Regions from separate parts of the Planococcus beijingensis genome, predicted to be linked through region 4. Evidence: predicted binding sites of a transcription regulator. Region 4 holds the regulator's gene; each other region holds the start of a gene.
The links. Region 4 encodes LexA, which represses DNA repair genes until DNA is damaged. Its sites were predicted from a motif close to CGAACATATGTTCG; they were not measured.
Positions count from the first base shown of each region.

Region 1 (4,560 bases), on a different contig from region 4:
TCGTGCAGGTCATCATTAACCGTGACCTGAAGATCATGTCCATCAAAATACCAGACATCGCTTTGTTCAATAAAGTAGGTGACCTGGTCTTCCTCCACCTGAACAGCCATTTCATGAGGCTGATCTTTAGTGACGCCCAAAGAAAATCCGGGCTGAAGCTTGCTTGCACCTCCGTAGCGGACAAAAAACCTGACCGACTCACCGGGAGACACTTCCATTTCTTCCTTAAACCAATTGAATGCGTCGTCACTGATTTTGATTTGCATATGGCACGTCCTTTCGCAGATGTTACCAGTTGATTTTTGGTTCTGTACCCGCACGGATTCTGGAAATATTAGCCCGGTGGCGGAAAATGATGAAAATCGCTAAAATGTAGATGACGACCATAAACAAGTAATCACCGGTGATCACTCCATAGATGGTGGTGTAGATGATGAACACCACAGCCAAGATGATTGAAGACAAAGATACCATTTTGGTGATTTTCAATGCAATCAATAGCACTGCAACTGCCATGATGAATAGTGGCCATTGGTAGCCCAACAGAATGCCGCCTGAAGTTGCAACTGCTTTTCCGCCTTTAAATTTGGCGAATACAGGATAGATATGGCCAATGACTGCAACAACCCCGAATATCAATGGATGGATATCAGTAGCAATGTACAGGGGAATCAATGTAGCAGCGGTCCCTTTCAGGATATCCAGCAGCGTAACGGCAATGCCTGCTTTTTTGCCGAGAGTTCGGAATGTGTTGGTGGCGCCCAGGTTGCCGCTTCCTTTTGTGCGAATATCGGTATTGTAGAATAACTTTCCGATCCACAGAGCAGATGGAATTGAGCCGAGCAGGTAAGCTAATAGAATAGGAAGCAATGTACTCATGATAAACTCCTTTAAAACAACCTTATTTTGTAGTATCAGTTTACCATGACTGAAGATCTTTGAACAATAGATGGCAGATTATTCAACAGGCAAGACGAAATCGTGTATGATAGAATAAAAAGGACAGGTGATCATCTTGAACAATCCTAGCCGTGAAGAAATCAAAAACGTACTCGACAATGCGAAAACCATCGCTGTAATCGGGCTCAGCCCTAATCCGAGCCGAACATCCTATATGGTTTCGGAAGCTATGCAACGGGCCGGTTACCGCATTATCCCAGTTAATCCGCAGACAGATTCCGTACTGGGCGAAAAAAGTTACGCTTCTTTGAGTGATATTCCAGAAAAAGTGGATATCGTCAACGTTTTCCGGCGCAGTGAGTTTTTGGAAGATATCGCTGATGAATTTATGAAAATCGATTGTCCAGTTTTTTGGACACAATTGAATGTAGTGGATGAGAATGTATTTAATCGATTGGCTGATGCAGGCTATACGGTCATCATGGACCGCTGCATCAAAGTGGAACACGCCATTCTGAAATAAGGCATTACCGCTAAGAGCGCCCAGCGCTCTTTTTCTATGAAGTTTGACAGATGGCCATAGAATAGAATACGATTAAGAGAGAGAATTATACGAACAGATGTTTGTTGGAGGGAATTAGATGGCTAAAATTCAAAGCACGGCATACAACGAAGAAGCGATCCAAGTACTCGAGGGCTTAGATGCCGTCAGAAAACGGCCGGGGATGTATATCGGTTCAACGGACACACGCGGACTTCACCATTTAGTCTATGAAATTGTTGATAACTCAGTTGATGAAGCGCTTGCAGGCTACGGAGACAGAATCACCGTTACGATCCATGAAGACAATAGCATCAGTGTGCGGGATTATGGGCGCGGCATGCCTACAGGAATGCACCGCAGCGGCAAACCCACGCCAGAAGTGATTTTGACGGTTTTGCATGCTGGAGGGAAATTCGGACAAGGCGGCTATAAAACAAGTGGAGGCCTGCACGGAGTTGGTGCGTCAGTGGTCAATGCACTGTCCAAGTTTTTGGAAGTCACTATTTACCGCGACGGCAAAAAATACCGCCAGCGTTTTGAAAATGGCGGCAAACCGGTCACCACATTGGAAGAAATCGGTTCAACGAAAGAAACCGGTACAGTCATTCACTTTTTGCCGGATGACGCCATTTTTTCCGTAAGCAAATACAATTATGAAACATTGTCAGAACGTCTTCGCGAATCGGCTTTCTTGCTGAAAGGACTGAAGATCGAGTTGTTCGATCAACGGACAGAAGCCAAGGATGTTTTCCATTACGAAACCGGTATTGAAGCATTCGTCTCTTATTTGAACGAAGAAAAAGATGTGCTGCATCCAGTGGCTTATATCGAGGGGCAGCAGGATGAGATGGAAATCGAGTTTTCTTTCCAATTCAACGATGGCTATTCCGAGACGATTTTGTCATTCGTCAATAACGTCCGTACTCGTGACGGCGGTACACATGAAACCGGCGCAAAAGCAGCGATGACCCGAGTCTTCAATGATTACGCAAGAAAAATAAATCTCTTGAAAGATAAAGATAAGAACCTGGAAGGCTCGGATATCCGCGAAGGGTTGGCAGCTATTGTTTCTGTCCGCATTCCCGAAGGGATGCTGCAATTTGAAGGACAGACGAAAAGCAAGCTGGGTACGAGCGAAGCACGGAGCATCGTCGATTCGGTCGTGTCCCAAAAATTAATGTATTTCCTGGAAGAAAACGCCGATCTCAGCGCATCTCTGGTACGCAAAGCGATTCGGGCATCACAGGCTCGCCTGGCCGCTAGAAAAGCACGGGAAGACGCACGAAACGGCAAGAAACGAAAAAAATCGGATGCTTTGCTATCCGGTAAATTGACGCCTGCCCAATCCCGAAATGCTGCAAAAAATGAATTGTACCTGGTGGAGGGAGATTCGGCCGGCGGCTCTGCAAAACAGGGGCGCGATCGGACATTCCAAGCGATTTTGCCGCTGCGCGGGAAAGTCGTCAACACTGAAAAAGCAAAACTTGAGGAAATCATGAAGAACGAAGAAATCTCGACCATTATCCATGCCATCGGCGGCGGGGTATCTTCGGATTTTTCAATCGACGACATTGCTTATAACAAAGTCATCATCATGACGGATGCCGATACGGATGGTGCGCACATCCAAGTGCTGCTGCTGACGTTCTTCTTCCGCTACATGAAGCCTTTGATTGAAGCAGGCAAAGTCTTCATCGCGTTGCCGCCACTGTACAAAGTCTCCAAAGGCATCGGCAAAAAAGAAGTGATCGACTATGCATGGACAGAAGCCGATCTTGATGAATCCATCAAAAAAGTCGGAAAAGGCTATATGCTGCAGCGTTATAAAGGTCTGGGTGAGATGAACGCAGACCAATTGTGGGAAACGACCATGAACCCGGAAACACGGACACTGATCCGCGTAACCATTGAAGACAGTGCCCGTGCAGAACGCGGCATCACGACGTTAATGGGTGACAAAGTCGAGCCGAGACGCCGCTGGATTGAAAACAATGTCGACTTCGGACTGGAAGAAGACAGCAATATTCTTGAAAATGATTTGATTCACGCTGAGGAGGAACTTGTATGACACAAACCGAACGATTTCAAGATTTGCCACTGGAAGAAGTAATCGGTGATCGGTTTGGCCGTTACAGCAAATACATCATCCAGGACCGTGCACTGCCGGATGCCCGTGACGGCTTAAAACCCGTTCAGCGCCGGATTTTATATGCGATGTACCACGAAGGCAATACCAATGATAAAGCGTTCCGGAAATCAGCAAAAACTGTCGGTAACGTTATCGGTAACTACCATCCACATGGTGACAGTTCGGTTTATGAAGCGATGGTTCGCTTAAGCCAGGACTGGAAGATCCGCCACATGCTCGTTGAAATGCACGGTAACAACGGGTCGATGGACGGCGATTCGCCGGCTGCAATGCGTTATACAGAAGCACGCCTGTCTGCGATTTCATCTGAATTGCTGCGGGACATCGACAAACGCACCGTTGACTTCATTCCGAACTTTGATGATTCGGATATGGAGCCGACCGTTCTGCCAGCACGTTTTCCGAACCTTTTAGTCAATGGATCAACTGGTATTTCTGCCGGTTATGCGACTGATATCCCACCTCACGCCCTTCACGAAGTGCTGGATGCGGTACTGATGCGCATGGACAATCCACAGGCAACCGTTGCTGAATTGATGACCGTCATCAAAGGACCAGATTTCCCGACAGGGGGCATCATCCAAGGGGTGGACGGCATCCGTAAAGCTTACGAAACCGGTAAAGGCAAGATCATTGTCCGCTCAAAAGCGGAAATTGAACCATTAAAAGGCGGAAAAGAACAAATCGTCATTACGGAAATTCCGTTTGAAGTCAATAAAGCCAGCATGATCAAGAAAATCGATGATCACCGCTTTGACCGCAAACTCGAAGGGATTTCTGAAGTACGCGATGAATCCGACAGAACCGGCCTGCGTATTGTCATTGAACTGAAAAAAGATGTTCAGGCTATTGGCATCCTTAATTATTTATACAAAAATACTGATTTGCAGGTCAGCTACAATTTCAACATGGTGGCGATCCATAATCGCCGGCCAACGATGATGACCCTGCAAACGATGCTTGATGC
Region 1 is NZ_JADHDZ010000002.1:289,242-293,801, forward strand. Features, by position in the region: gene IRE19_RS07635 (HesB/YadR/YfhF family protein) at 1-266, opposite strand, end outside; gene plsY (glycerol-3-phosphate 1-O-acyltransferase PlsY) at 289-879, opposite strand; gene IRE19_RS07645 (CoA-binding protein) at 1,010-1,423, shown strand; gene parE (DNA topoisomerase IV subunit B) at 1,542-3,512, shown strand; gene parC (DNA topoisomerase IV subunit A) at 3,509-4,560, shown strand, end outside.
Region 1: the regulator LexA is predicted to act here: its motif matches at 1,514-1,527, upstream of parE (DNA topoisomerase IV subunit B).

Region 2 (4,560 bases), 250 kb from region 4:
ACAGTAGGACAGCAGTTCTTTAAGAGGCTTTCTTCCGGCTGTGTCGTCGATGAAATACAGCGTATTTCCGCATGCCCTGACAGTGCTCCGGGCGGGACGGATAAAGGGAAATACAGCGCTTATTTTTCTTCTCCAAAAACTATTGACTTTTTCCGTGGACAAGCTATACTTATATTTGTCCTGGAAATTGAGATTCCTTAGCTCAGCTGGGAGAGCGCTACCTTGACAGGGTAGAGGTCGCTGGTTCGAGCCCAGTAGGAATCATATAGTATGATGAAGAACCGCACAGCCATTTAGGCTGCGCGGTTTTTTTGTATCACAAAAAACGGGATGCATAAAGCTCCCGCACCAAATTTGAAATCCTATTCATCTTTATCTTCAACATCAAAACTGCATCAAAAACAGCAAGGCGATCCCCAGTAAGTTCATCCCGTAAAAATAAAAGCCATCTTGAAAACTTATGTGCTCTTCACCAAAAAAATACAAATTCATCCGCTTCATTTTATCATCCTTTTTTGTCACTTTTTTAGGCCATGCCTGCTGGTTTAATCCACCATCACAATCGACACGATTTCATCCACGGGCAGTCTGCGTTGCTTGAATGGATCCTCATAAATCAGCATTCGAGTTTTCCCATCAATGCTTTTAATCTTCCCCCTGTGTGCCTCGATGGCACCATCTTTCCAGCAGCGGATGAGAACTTCGCATTGCCGTTTCAGCGCAATCTCCATCTCTTCCTGAATCAGCTGCAAGTCGTCTCCGTTCAACTCGGGTTTTGGCACTTGTTCGTCTTTCTCGTACCATTCCCGGATCATTTCGACATGTTCTGGCAGCATCAAGGCTGTCCATTTAATGTTTCCGCGATCTTTAATATCGCCGACTGTCTTTAAATACTTATTGCGTTTCATCGGACCACCCCTATTCTTTGTTGTGTCCGCCGATCAATTTTGTCCGCGCTATGGCGGTGCCCGCCTGTGTGCCCGAGATGCCCCGGTAGATAGCCGAATAGCCATACTTTTTCCGGATGGCATCCATGGCACTCCCTAAGCGCCTGTTTTCAAACTTCCTTTCATCGAACAGACTTAACTGCATCGACGCCTCTTCTTCCAGATTGCTGATGGACAATGAAATCTGGCGAACCGGTTTATGTTGGAAATGCTCATGAAAAATCTCCTGGCAGACGCGATAAATTTTCAGCGTATCATTCGTTGCTTCGTCAATAGAGCGCGAACGGGAGAATCCGCCGCCGAATACGGACTTGCTGTAAACAACACTCAAGTGAATTGTCCGCCCCATGCGGCGAGCTTTACGCGTACGCATCCCAACATCTTCACACATTTCCAGAATAATCGTCATGATGTCTTTTTCTTCTATGTAATCGCGATATAAAATCTGTCCTTTTCCGTAACTGACCTGTCCCTCCACCAAAGGCGCGCCTAAATCCGACAAGTCGATGCCATTGGCGTGTTGGTGGAGTTGATTGCCCATAATCCCAAAGCGCTCCTCCAAAAGCGAGACATCTGTACAGGCCAAATCTCCAATACAAAAAATCCCCATGCTGTTTAAGGTCTTTTCCATCCGAGAGCCGATGCCCCACATTTTACTGAGAGGCGCTACTGGCCATAACTTTTTTGGCACATCGGCATATGTCCAATTGGCAAAACCCGTTTCTTTCGCCTCCAAATCGAGAGCCAACTTTGCCAGCAGCATATTTGGCCCTCCCCCCACCGAAGAAGGCAGTTTGAAACAGTCCAGCAATTTCTGTTGGATGCGGCGCATTGTCTGTTCAGGAGGCCCCCACAACTTCTCTGTCCCTGTCAGTTCAATAAAACTCTCGTCTACACTGTAAACATGAATCGATTCTTTTGGCACGTAGCTGCCCAACAGCTCAGTAATAGCCATCGATTTTTCCAAATAAAGCTTCATTTTAGGCTCAATCAGCAAAATATCCGGATGGTTCGGAATTTCAAAAAGCCGTGTGCCGGTTCTCACACTAAAACGCTTTTTCATCATAGGTGATGCCGCTAAAACCACACTTCCTTTCCGTTCCTGGTTTCCCACCACTGCAAGACAAACTTCCAACGGATCGAGTCCCAGTTCTACCGCCGAGACGCTGGCATAGAAACTGCACATATCAATACAAAAGATATGACGTTCTGGCAATTCAAGTGCTTTCATCACTCTCACCTCTCGAAAGGGAACGTATGTTCTTATTCTATACCACGATGATCGTAACGGCAATCCTTTTTAAAAAAATAAACTTCTGCCATGCGGTTCACTGGCTCTGGACTGCATAGCAGAAGCGATATTCTAAAGAAAATCCAACAGATCCTATGCTTCAACTATAAAAAAAGATTTAAAAAAATTGAATGCCCCGCCTTATGGATCATTCAATTTTCTAACAACTTTACATTTGCCGGTATGCGTATTATGATAAGTGCAGTAAAAGATTTGACATCCATCATTCTTATCAGCGCACCGGAAAACAGTTGGAAATTGCTGTTCCCGATTTGCAGGAATCAATGGGTGCCAAACCCACTGCAAGCTTTAGGAACAAAGTTTGCTTTGAAAAAGTCATCGCCTTCGGGTGATGGCTTTTTTCGTTTTTTCAGCTAAAAGAAAACCGGCCAGGCATCAGCCCGACCGGTTTTTTCATAGTTTATTATGCTTCTACAGTTTTGGCAGGCTTTTTATCGCGCGCCAGCCACTGGATTCCAAATAGAATAACAAAGGCAATGGCACCAATCGTATCAGACAAGCCCTCCGGATAAATCAAAGCTAATCCGGTTGCGAATGCCAGGATGCGTTCAAGCCAGTTCAGCTTGCGGTACCAATAACCGATCAATCCTGCTCCGATGGCAATCATCCCTGTCAATGCTGTAATCAGTACCCAGATCAGCTCAGGCCAAGTGGTATCGATCATCAGCAGAGCGGGTGACAACACAAACATATACGGAATGATAAACGCCGCGGCCGCCAATTTGGCTGCAATAAAACCAGTCTTGATCGGTTCGCCACCTGAAATCCCTGAAGCTGCAAATGCTGCAAGCGCAACAGGCGGTGTAATATCGGCAATGATCCCGAAGTAGAACACGAATAGATGGGCAGATAAAGCGACCACCAGCGGTACTGCCGCTCCAACCGGCTCATCCATCATCAACAACGTGATAATGGCTGGTGCCGCTATCGTAGAGGTGATGACATAATTGGCAGTTGTCGGTGACCCCATTCCGAGAACAATCGCTGCCAGCATGGTGAAGAACAAGGTCAGCAGGATATTTCCTCCTGAAGCTGAAACCAGCCCATTTGCCAGACTCAGGCCAAGGCCGGTCTTCACAACGACGCCGACGATGATTCCGGCGGCGGCTGTTGCCGCTGCAACAGCTAAAGCCGTTCGTGCCCCATCAACAAGCGCTAAAATGATATCTTTGAAGTTCAAGCGTGTTTCTTTATTAAAAGCACTGACGAAAATCGTCAACAGAATCCCGTAAAGTGCTGCCTGCATGGTTGGAATGCCGATCAACAAGAAAACGATGATGGCGATAATCGGCAGCAAGAGATAAATCTTTTTCAAAACTTCCTTGCGGTTTGGCATTTCTTCAGGCGAAAGGCCTTTCAGTCCAATCCGCTTGGCTTCAAAATGAGTCATGATCCAAACTCCTGTGAAATACAAAAGAGCCGGTATTGCAGCTGCTTTCGCAATTTCCCAGTAGGTAACTCCTCCGATAAACTCCACCATCAGGAAGGCTGCAGCACCCATGATCGGCGGCATCAATTGTCCGCCTGTCGAAGCTGCTGCCTCTACGCCTCCGGCAAATTCCTTCTTATATCCCAGTTTTTTCATCATCGGAATAGTATAGGAACCTGAAGTTACTACGTTGGCCACAGAACTCCCGGAAATGGTCCCCTGCAACGCACTGGAGAAGATGGCCACTTTCGCAGGCCCCCCAGTCAAATGACCGGCCAAGGATACAGCCAGATCATTGAAATACTGTCCGACCCCGGTCTTCACCAGGAACGACCCGAACAACAGGAACGTAAAGATAAAGGTGGCTGAAACGCTGATTGGCGTTCCCAGTATGCCATCTGTGGTATAGAACATGAGCTGGACGATCGAATCCAGATCCTGTCCTCTATGGCGCAGGAAGCTCGGGAAGTAAGGCCCGAAAAAGGCATAGGCCAAGAATAAACTGGCAATGACGGTAATCGGCATACCCACGGCCCGCCGGGTTGCTTCAAGCGTCAGCAGGATCGCTAAAATCCCGACAATCAAATCCAATTCAGTGACCCGTCCGAGACGGAACACCAAATCATCATACATGATTGGCCAGTAGGCAGCTACGCCAATTGAAAGCAGCGCCAGAATATAATCATACCAGGCCACTTTATGCCGGATTCCTTTGCGCTTTCTGGCCGGGAATAATATGAAGATCAAAGATAATGCAAACCCTAAGTGGACAGACCGCTGAATATAAGCGGTATATTGCCCGAAAATAGCGGTATAAAGCTGGAATAAAGAAAAAGCTAATAACCCGAAAAAGACCACATGCTTAATGATTC
Region 2 is NZ_JADHDZ010000001.1:704,674-709,233, reverse strand. Features, by position in the region: gene IRE19_RS03285 (thermonuclease family protein) at 1-7, shown strand, start outside; tRNA gene IRE19_RS03280 (tRNA-Val) at 192-264, shown strand; gene IRE19_RS03275 (YolD-like family protein) at 546-908, opposite strand; gene IRE19_RS03270 (Y-family DNA polymerase) at 919-2,178, opposite strand; gene IRE19_RS03265 (TRAP transporter permease) at 2,663-4,560, opposite strand, start outside.
Region 2: the regulator LexA is predicted to act here: its motif matches at 2,198-2,211, upstream of IRE19_RS03270 (Y-family DNA polymerase).

Region 3 (4,560 bases), on a different contig from region 4:
AAAAAATATTATCGAAAAAACATGTATCAGCAAAGCTTAATGCAAAAACTCGCAGAGATTCCAGAGGCTGAAATTCATTCGCTAGAAGAGTTGGTAGAAATCAATGAAGACACAAAACTACTGTTGCACCACATTTCGAAACTGGATGATGCTTCAAGAGAAATCGTGTTGCTTCGGATATATGGAGAGCTGAGTTTTGCAGATATCGGCGTCTTAATCGGCAAATCAGAAAATTATGCGCGTGTAACATTTCACCGTTTGAAATTAAAAATTCAAAAACTGCTGGAGGTGACGTTATGAAGAATGAATGTGCAATTGTGCAAGATCTTCTGCCTTTATACGAAGAAGAGTTATTGCAGGTAGAGACCAAACAATTTATCGAAGAACATTTGAAAAGCTGCAAAGAGTGCCGTCTTCTTGCGGAACAATCACAAATTCCGTTGCCCGCCAAAGTAGAACCGGGAGAGCCTTCGAAAAAGATGATCCGTAAAATAACGTTACGGCTGACCACAATTCAGATTTTCTTTGTGGCGATTGCCTTTATGTTCGCGATGGGTACAACCATTATGAATGACAATGCGGGTTTTATTCTGACCTACACTATCTTGGGGCTGGTCACGTATCTCTTTTACCGGTCGGTCCTTATTGCTGTTCTTCTTGCAGGTGTGCCCAACTTCATCTGGAATTGCCTGTTGTACATGACGGATCTGCTTGGTGAGTTCTATGCGGAAAGTTTTTGGGAAGCACTTCAATTAGCACTGTTTTCACTAACCATCTATCTTGTATTTACCATAATCGGCATTGTCATCGGTTTCTGTATTCTGAAAATAATGGAGGAAAACTAATATGAAAAAGAAAATAATATACGGTACGATCGCAATTTTATTAATTGCTGCTGTCGTGTTCGCTTATATACAAATGAGCGGGAATCCATTCGAAAAAAACAGAGCGCAAGAGAGCTTGGAAACGTTTTTAGACCAAACGTATCCGGACATGGACTACAAGATCAAGCGGTCGGCAGATTATGGATGGACCGATGCTACTTTTCGTTTTACCGTAATGGAAACGGAAGCGATAGGAGTGGAAACGGCTTATGAATACGATGTCTCTGCTATTGAACCATACGGAATTCTGGGCGACACCATCCACTTCTCCAAGGTCGACAAAGAAGCTTCGAAAAAATTAAATACCGAGGCAGAGCAATACATTCTGGCGCTTCTTCAGAAAAAAGTTCCAGAAGTCGGCGATGTGGCCACAGACGTAGAGGTTTACGACAAACAAGCAGAAGAATGGACACCCCAAACGAAAACACCCAAACCAATTTTGATTATGCTGGAAATTGAAAAAGGGAATTTGTCTAAAGAGCAAATGCTGCAGCAGAGTCGGGAAATACAAAAGCAATTGAACAGTGAATCCATCGATTATTATCTAGCTGAAGTAGGATATCACCACGTTGTTGAGGGCGAAGAAATTTATGACTACACCAGCTTTACGCCAGAGCAGGAATTAACGATAGACGATGTAAAGTAAAAAGCTGCCAACATATTGAAAAAGAGGAGGTTGAAAAACTTCTTCTCTTTTTTTGCAGTTCTTCTTCAAAATAAAAAAACTTCTCTGAAATAGAGCAATTCCTCTTTTAAATGGGTATAATAAGAACAAATGTTCTTATTTAAAGGGAGTGTAGGGTATGGAGCAAAGAAACATTACCGGCAAAACAAATGAAAGAAGACAAACAAGGTGGGATGGCCTTTTCGTGTCGGAACATGCGTGGGATTCCATTAATGATCCGCAGCCGATGCTCAGCGCCGATGAACAAGGAGCCATCATTGATATGTTGATAGTAGCCTGCGAACGGCAGTGCACGATATTTATCCAATCCTGGCAGGACCGTCATTTCCACTATCACCGTTGCATAATTCAAAAGCTGGACCAAGAGCAGTGGACCATCACCTATGAAGATGCGTTCGGCGAGTGGCGACTGCCAATCGGTATGATTATATCTATACATATGCTTGATTGAATGATAAATTCTTTAAATTTATATAAGTTGAACTAAAGAAATAACATTTTATATACCACTTCGACTCTGAGAAAAAACTCTAAAGATATGGAGTAAAACAGCGAAGAAGAGCGTACTGCTCCTGCATCGCTTCGCTGCTTCGTCGCAAAGACGTAGCCTCGCAAGCTTCGGCTACTGTCTTTCCTGCGGCTTAGCGAGACGACCGATACACCGCAGGGAGCGCAGCGGACGAGGAGGATTGGGCGCGAGCCCGCTGGCAGGCGGCACCGCGACGTCCTGTCGCGCCGGCTGCATGACCCACATCCTGTGGGCCCGAAAGCGTAGCTGTTTTACGGAATATCGGCTCCTACAAATCATTAGTTCAACTTATATAGAACTTATTAGCGTAATGAAAAGATGCAGTTAAAGTAAAACTTACAGTAAAGTAACCTTGAATTTTAGGAGGAGAAAAATGCATAAAATCAGCAAACAGGAAGAAAACGAATTTCCGCTATTTACTACTCATGAAGAAGCGATAACTTATTTTGAAGAAAAATATGGAGAGAAGTTTGTATTTGAAGAGTCTTCGGATACCAGTGATGGATTGTGTTTCTTCTATCGGTTAATTACAGACGAAGAGGCCTATATAAAAGGGATATCAGAATTGAATTCTACTGGATACATAGGAATTGAGTTTAAAAATAGCTATCAACCGATCCAAATTATGGAGAACGGCAGTATACAAATCGATCATTAAGAAAAATTGTTCGATTAAAACATCCATCCAAAATGCTTAGGCTATCCGATAAAGAAAATTGAAAGAAAAAACCGGCATCTCCTGAGAGAAGCCGGTTTTTTAACATGTTATCGAACGTAAGGAGCAGGATTGACCGCATTTGAACGTGCGCCATTCCAAGGTCCTACGTGAATTTCAAAGTGAAGGTGTGTGCCTGTAGAACGGCCTGTGTTACCCATGCCGCCCACTTGCTGGCCTTGTCCAACTGATTGTCCAACAGATACATTGATCGAGCTCATGTGGCCATAAACGGTAGCGTGTGTCTGGCCGTTGATGGAATGTGTCAGGATGACCACGTTTCCGTATCCGCCCATATTGCCGGCGTAGGACACCATACCGCTCGCTGCGGCAACAATTGGTGTTCCAGGTGAGTTCGCGATATCCATTCCAAGGTGTGATTCTGCTCCGGCACCGATGTCACGGCCACCGAATCCAGAAGTGAAGCGTCCTGTTGAAGGAAGGATAAATGTTGAGCTGCCGGCTTTTGAAGATACCGAAGCTTGTGTAACAGTTGAAGCAGGTGCTGATGCAGACGCTGCTGCCTGGCGTTGAGCTTCCGCTTTGCGTGCTGCGGCTTCTTTAGCCAATCGTTCCTGCTCTGCTTTTCTGGCAATTTCCGCAAGACGTGCTTGTTCTGCGCCAATTTTCTTCTCGAGGTCTGCATTGATGTTCATCGTTTTCGCATGTTCTGCTTGCAGCGATGATTTTTCGTTAGCTAAGCGTGCCTGCTCTGCTTTCAAATCTTTCTCAAGCTGAGCCTGTTCGTTTTTCTGTGCATCAAGTGAATTTTTCAAGTTGACCAATTCGGCCTTTTTGGCTTCCTGTTCAGCTAGTTTCGTTTCCACTTCCGCTTTTTGTTCAGCTAAAAGTTTTTTATCGGCTGCTTGCTCACGCATGATTTCGCGATCCGCTTCGATTAAGATGTTGACTGCTGAAAAACGGTCAATGAAATCTACAAAGCTGTTTGCTCCAAGAAGTACATCTATGTAATCAACTGAACCTCCGCTCAACTGAATAGCACGTGCGCGTTCTTTCAAAAGCTCTTCACGTTCTGCAATTTTTCTTTCCAATTCTTCAATAGACTTTCTCAATTCATCGATTTCGATTTTTGTTTGATCGATTTCTGCTTGAGCAACGTCGATTTTGGTTTGTGTTTCGATGATTTGGTTATCTAACTCGCGGATTTTTGCGATGATTTTTTCGAGTGTGGATTGGTTTTGGGAGATTTCGTTGGTTTTCTGTTGAATCCCGGAGTTCAATTCACTTTGTTTCTGTTGAATTTCTTGTTGCTTTTTCTCTAAATCACTTAGTTTATCAGCGCTTGCAGTTGGCAAAAACATGGTTAGCGCCAGTAAAGCCGATAATGCGATCATCAGACATTTAGCTAATGGTTTCAAACTCTTGTGCTCCTTTCGATTTCCGTGGCTATTTATAATTATCCTGAAAAATTATTATGAGTCGATTGATTTTTCTTGGCAGTAGCCAAATGAAAAATCCAGCAGACCCATTGTAACACCACATAAACGTCTTTATTATTACAGTTTCTTATCATTTTGACTGCTAAAATGACAAAGTGTCTGATAAAGGGCGCCAAAACAATGATTTTTAATATAAATATGACATTTGGTGAAATATTAATTGAAGACGATAAAGCTTTGGTGATTATTTGCTTTTTTTGGTAGTGGATTTACTGGAGGAAGGAAGTAGCGGAAGGTAAAGTAGGAAAAAAGAACATAAAAAAACCTTTCCCTTATTGTTTTTTAGG
Region 3 is NZ_JADHDZ010000003.1:298,211-302,770, reverse strand. Features, by position in the region: gene IRE19_RS10145 (RNA polymerase sigma factor) at 1-300, shown strand, start outside; gene IRE19_RS10140 (zf-HC2 domain-containing protein) at 297-845, shown strand; gene IRE19_RS10135 (YfjL-like protein) at 847-1,530, shown strand; gene IRE19_RS10130 (YolD-like family protein) at 1,688-2,020, shown strand; gene IRE19_RS10125 (hypothetical protein) at 2,472-2,756, shown strand; gene IRE19_RS10120 (murein hydrolase activator EnvC family protein) at 2,864-4,168, opposite strand.
Region 3: the regulator LexA is predicted to act here: its motif matches at 1,653-1,666, upstream of IRE19_RS10130 (YolD-like family protein).

Region 4 (4,560 bases):
TGACGCTCAGCCATTGCCATACCGACGGCCATACCAATTCCCTGTCCTAGTGGACCGGTCGTTGCTTCAACGCCTGTAGTGTGGCCATATTCGGGATGTCCAGGTGTTTTTGAATCCCATTGACGGAAGTTTTTGATTTCATCCATTTCTAAACCATAGCCGCTTAAATGAAGCAAACTGTATAGAAGCATGGAACCATGTCCAGCGGATAACACAAAACGGTCACGGTTAAACCAATCCGGATTTTTTGGATTGTGGTTCATATGCTTAGTCCACAAAGTATATGCCATTGGAGCTGCGCCCATTGGCAATCCTGGATGACCAGAATTTGCTTTTTCGATTGCATCGATGGAAAGTGTACGAATTGTTGTCACTGCAAGTTGATCTGCGTGGGTTGACATAGTAACATCCTCTCTCAAACAAAAATATAATCCCTTTCTAGTTTAGTCAACAATAGAAAAGAATACAATGAAAAAGAGAATAAGTATTTAATTCAAATACTTATTCTCTCGAATATTTTTGACCTTTTCTGGCGTTACGTCGTTCCCATTCGGGTCAATTACTTTTACATTTTCAATTGTTCCACGCATCGTTTTACGGAACGTTTGCAAATATTCCTGGCGCAAAGAAGATTGTTCTTTTGCTTCTTCTTTGGATAATCCAGTCGTTTTCGATTTACGTGATAGTTCATTAATTCTAGTTAATTTGTCTGGTGATAACATAGACATCCACCTTTCTTCTTTTCATATGGTACAAAAAAAGTAAGGTTTCTGCAATGTTTTAGTCTTTCATCAGCTTTTCGTATTCCTTATATCGCCGATGAACCGTCGCCTTGCTCGCTTGGTAGCCGAATCCTTGCAAGGTTACAGCAATTTCACTGAAAGTCAGCCCATTAGTTTTCAGGCTGACAATTTGATCGATAGGCAGATCCAAGCGTTCACGCCCATCAGGATTGCCTTTGCCTTTTAGATTTTTTTCCGGTTTATAGCCATTTTCCACAGCGCGTTTCATGCCCCGCTTGATTTTGGCATTATGTATTTTGCGCTGATATTCTTCAACGATTGCCAGAATTTCAAGCACCATGTCATCCATATCATTAAGGGCTATTGGCCCCATATCCGATAAGGTATAAACTTCCACGCCATATTTCTTCATGACATGCAAAAGAGCAATACGTGCGTGCCCTCTGCCCAAACGCGTTTCATCCTGAATAAAAACGGCATCGATTTTGTCTCCCTTAATGCAATTAAGCATTTCAAGCAGACCGTCACGATCCATTTCGTATCCACTGTGCTGATCGGTGTATACACCATCCACTTTATAAGATTGTTCAAACGCGAATTTCATCAGTTCTTCTTCCTGTCTCTCAAGGGAGGATTCCTGCGTATCTTTGGTCGTGCTGACACGGCAATAAATTAATGCATTTTTCTTCATTCAGCATCACCTGCAAATTTAATGGTCTCATCAGGAGCAAATTTCAATTGGTCGCTTGGAATCTTAAGGGATTGTCCTGCAATGATTTTTGGAGTAGAAAGGTTGTTTTCTTTCATAATCTCCTCTATCCATTCATGATGGGGAGTCGCGCCACTGAAAGATTCAGCTAAAGTCCAAAGCGTATCGCCTTCTTCTATTTCAACTTGGCTCATTGATGTACTGTTTGTATTATGGGACAGTATGGCGTAAAAAGTAAATACCACAATTAATGAGAAAAATGCGATAAGATAAGAATTTTGTCGAATGAATGTCATTTGAACCGCCTCCTAATAATTTGTGTTCGGAATGTATGTTCTCATATTAATGCGAACAGGTGTTTTTGTCAAGAATAAAATTCGAACCTATGTTTGCATTTCAATGCCCGAGTTGGTATACTATTGGTAGAAATCAAGTAGAATTACTCAAATGAGGTGAAACTGTTGAAAAAAGTATCCAAACGCCAGGAAGACATTCTGTCATTTATAAAAGAGGAAGTTCGGCTGAAAGGCTATCCGCCATCCGTACGCGAAATCGGTGAGGCAGTCGGTCTTGCATCCAGTTCGACTGTACATGGACATTTAGCGCGTCTTGAAAGCAAAGGCTTGATCAGACGGGATCCCACTAAGCCGAGAGCCATTGAAGTAATAAGCACTGATGAAGCGTTAATCGATAAAAGTCCGGTACTGCATGTTCCTTTGATCGGTAAAGTAACTGCCGGTGTTCCTATTACAGCAATTGAGAACGTGGAAGAGTATTTCCCGCTTCCGCAAAGTTATGGCACTGAAGATGATCACATCTTCATGCTGGAGATCATGGGTGAAAGTATGATCGAAGCCGGAATTTTGAACGGAGATTATGTAGTGGTTAAGCAGCAGCAGACCGCGGATAATGGGGACATTGTTGTCGCAATGACGACTGAGGATGAAGCAACAGTCAAACGCTTCTTCCGAGAAGAAAATTATTTCCGTCTTCAGCCTGAAAATTCATCAATGGATCCGATCATTGTAGACCAAGTATCAATTCTTGGTAAAGTTGTAGGCGTTTACCGCCAAATCCATTAAAAAAAACCGGGGAAATCCCCGGTTTTTTTTAATGGATATTTATATTATGTAAACAATTTCGATTTAGCGTTTATGACAGCTGAAAGCTAAAATTACAGGAATTCTCATTCTCCTACTATACTCTTCATCAGAACTGAAATATTGACGTTCGGGCTTCCCTTCCCGAACATTCGTTACGCTAAATCCCGCGTTTGTCAAAGAAGTAAAATAGCTTTCAATGGTCCGGTGATGCTTGACGACAATTTTATCGATCCACGGTTCGTGCCGTTCCCCTTCTTTAAAGTAATCGTCCACCAGCCAGTTGCTTCTTTTTTCTCCTGACATTTTACTTGAAAAAGATGAGGTCGTCAGTGGATGCTGCACACTAAACACAAATTTCCCCTCAGCTTTTAAGGATTCATATACATTTCGGAATAGTTCGTCCACTTCCAGTAAATAATGGATGGCTAATCGAGAGGAGACAATGTCATAGGTATTTTCAGGAAAGACAAATGACTCCATAATTGCCAATGTCAGATCGGCATTGACACCCTCCAAATTTGCAGCCGCTAAGCCGATCATTTCTTCAGACCCTTCTACACCATGATAATAATGCGCTCCTGCTTCCAACAGTTCTTTTCCGAATAAGGCATCTCCACATCCTAAATCGAGTATTTCCTGGTTTTGAAAGTTGCCAAGCAACCCATAGATTATTGGTTTTTCAATGCTGTTATTAGGGCTCTCCGCCCGATTTCTTCTTTGCAGAAAGTTCTTCAAAAAATCTTTTTCCTCGTAAGCACTCGATCCTCTGAATTCCATTCATTTGCCTCCCAATCGAATTGTCATGCAAAAAATCTTTTAAAAAAAGGAGTTGCGCAAGCAACACCTTAAGTGCAGCTTGCCGAGAAAAAATCTTCTACAGTTCGCTGACGATAATATATTTAACTAAATTGATAGTAATGCGATAAATATTGCCTGTTTGTTCATCTGAAATTTCATAAGTGCCATTGGAAGGAATCTTGCTTAATGCCGATTCTTTATCTACAGCCTGGACATTGTGTACGATGGTATTGCCTTGATCAAAATAAAACTCTACGCGAAACGGTTTCATGCAATAGCCTCCTTTAAACTTTTACTTTATCTTCGTGACTCAGTTTAGCATATATCCTTCATTATTGCTGTTTGTATAATTCCTTGTATACGATCACTTTCAGGGCAAGCAGCTCTTCTTCATTCAAATCCTCTTCAAGCTTCTGAATCACTTCGTCTGCTGACATCGTGCCATCTTCAATTCCCGATTTCATTTTAGCCAGATCCGCAATGCCGACCTTTTTGATGACCGTACCCGCCGCATCTCCAGTTGTTTCAAATGGCAAAGGCATACTCTCTTCCTCTGCAATTTTGGCTTCTTCTACATATTCAAGCATTTGTGGATCACTTTCAACATATTCCACCACTTTTTCCATTTGCCCGTTGTTCCGAAGCTCTTCTGTCGCCTCGGCGACCAGCCGGTCGGTCGACAAATCGGGTCCGATAACATATGTGCCAATGCCTGCAAACGAAAAGAAGATTAAAAAAACAATGATAGACATTAAAAAGCGCATAGCCGATTCCCCCTCCGTTTTTAGACTATTATAACAGTAGACACAAAAAAGTGTATAAAGTTACCAAAAAAGAATAACCTCGCAGTTCGTTCTTTGCAGAACGGACGACAAGGTTATTTCTTTTACTCAAGCATGTTCATCAATTAATCATCGTTTCTGCTGCTCAGCAATCCACCAGTCAATGTGTTCTAAATTAAAGATCACAGTGTCTTGGAATGCTTTGCGGTGCGGAATCTTTCTTTTCGACATTAAATCTGTAATCTGCTCTGCAGCCAATGGATAATTCACTGATTCCAAATATTCTACAAGATTCGAAAGTCCTTGGATTTTCCTCAAATTAATCGCCTCCCACAGAATCTTTCTTCTTTCAAGAGAAAGAAAAATTCAGTATGAGTTATTAACTTTTCAGGCTGCAACTAATTATAACCTTAATTGACCGGCTG
Region 4 is NZ_JADHDZ010000001.1:957,120-961,679, reverse strand. Features, by position in the region: gene tkt (transketolase) at 1-401, opposite strand, end outside; gene IRE19_RS04515 (DUF896 domain-containing protein) at 489-722, opposite strand; gene IRE19_RS04510 (YneB family resolvase-like protein) at 781-1,434, opposite strand; gene yneA (cell division suppressor protein YneA) at 1,431-1,748, opposite strand; gene lexA (transcriptional repressor LexA) at 1,914-2,534, shown strand; gene IRE19_RS04495 (class I SAM-dependent DNA methyltransferase) at 2,598-3,332, opposite strand; gene IRE19_RS04490 (hypothetical protein) at 3,430-3,624, opposite strand; gene IRE19_RS04485 (hypothetical protein) at 3,686-4,117, opposite strand; gene IRE19_RS04480 (hypothetical protein) at 4,265-4,453, opposite strand.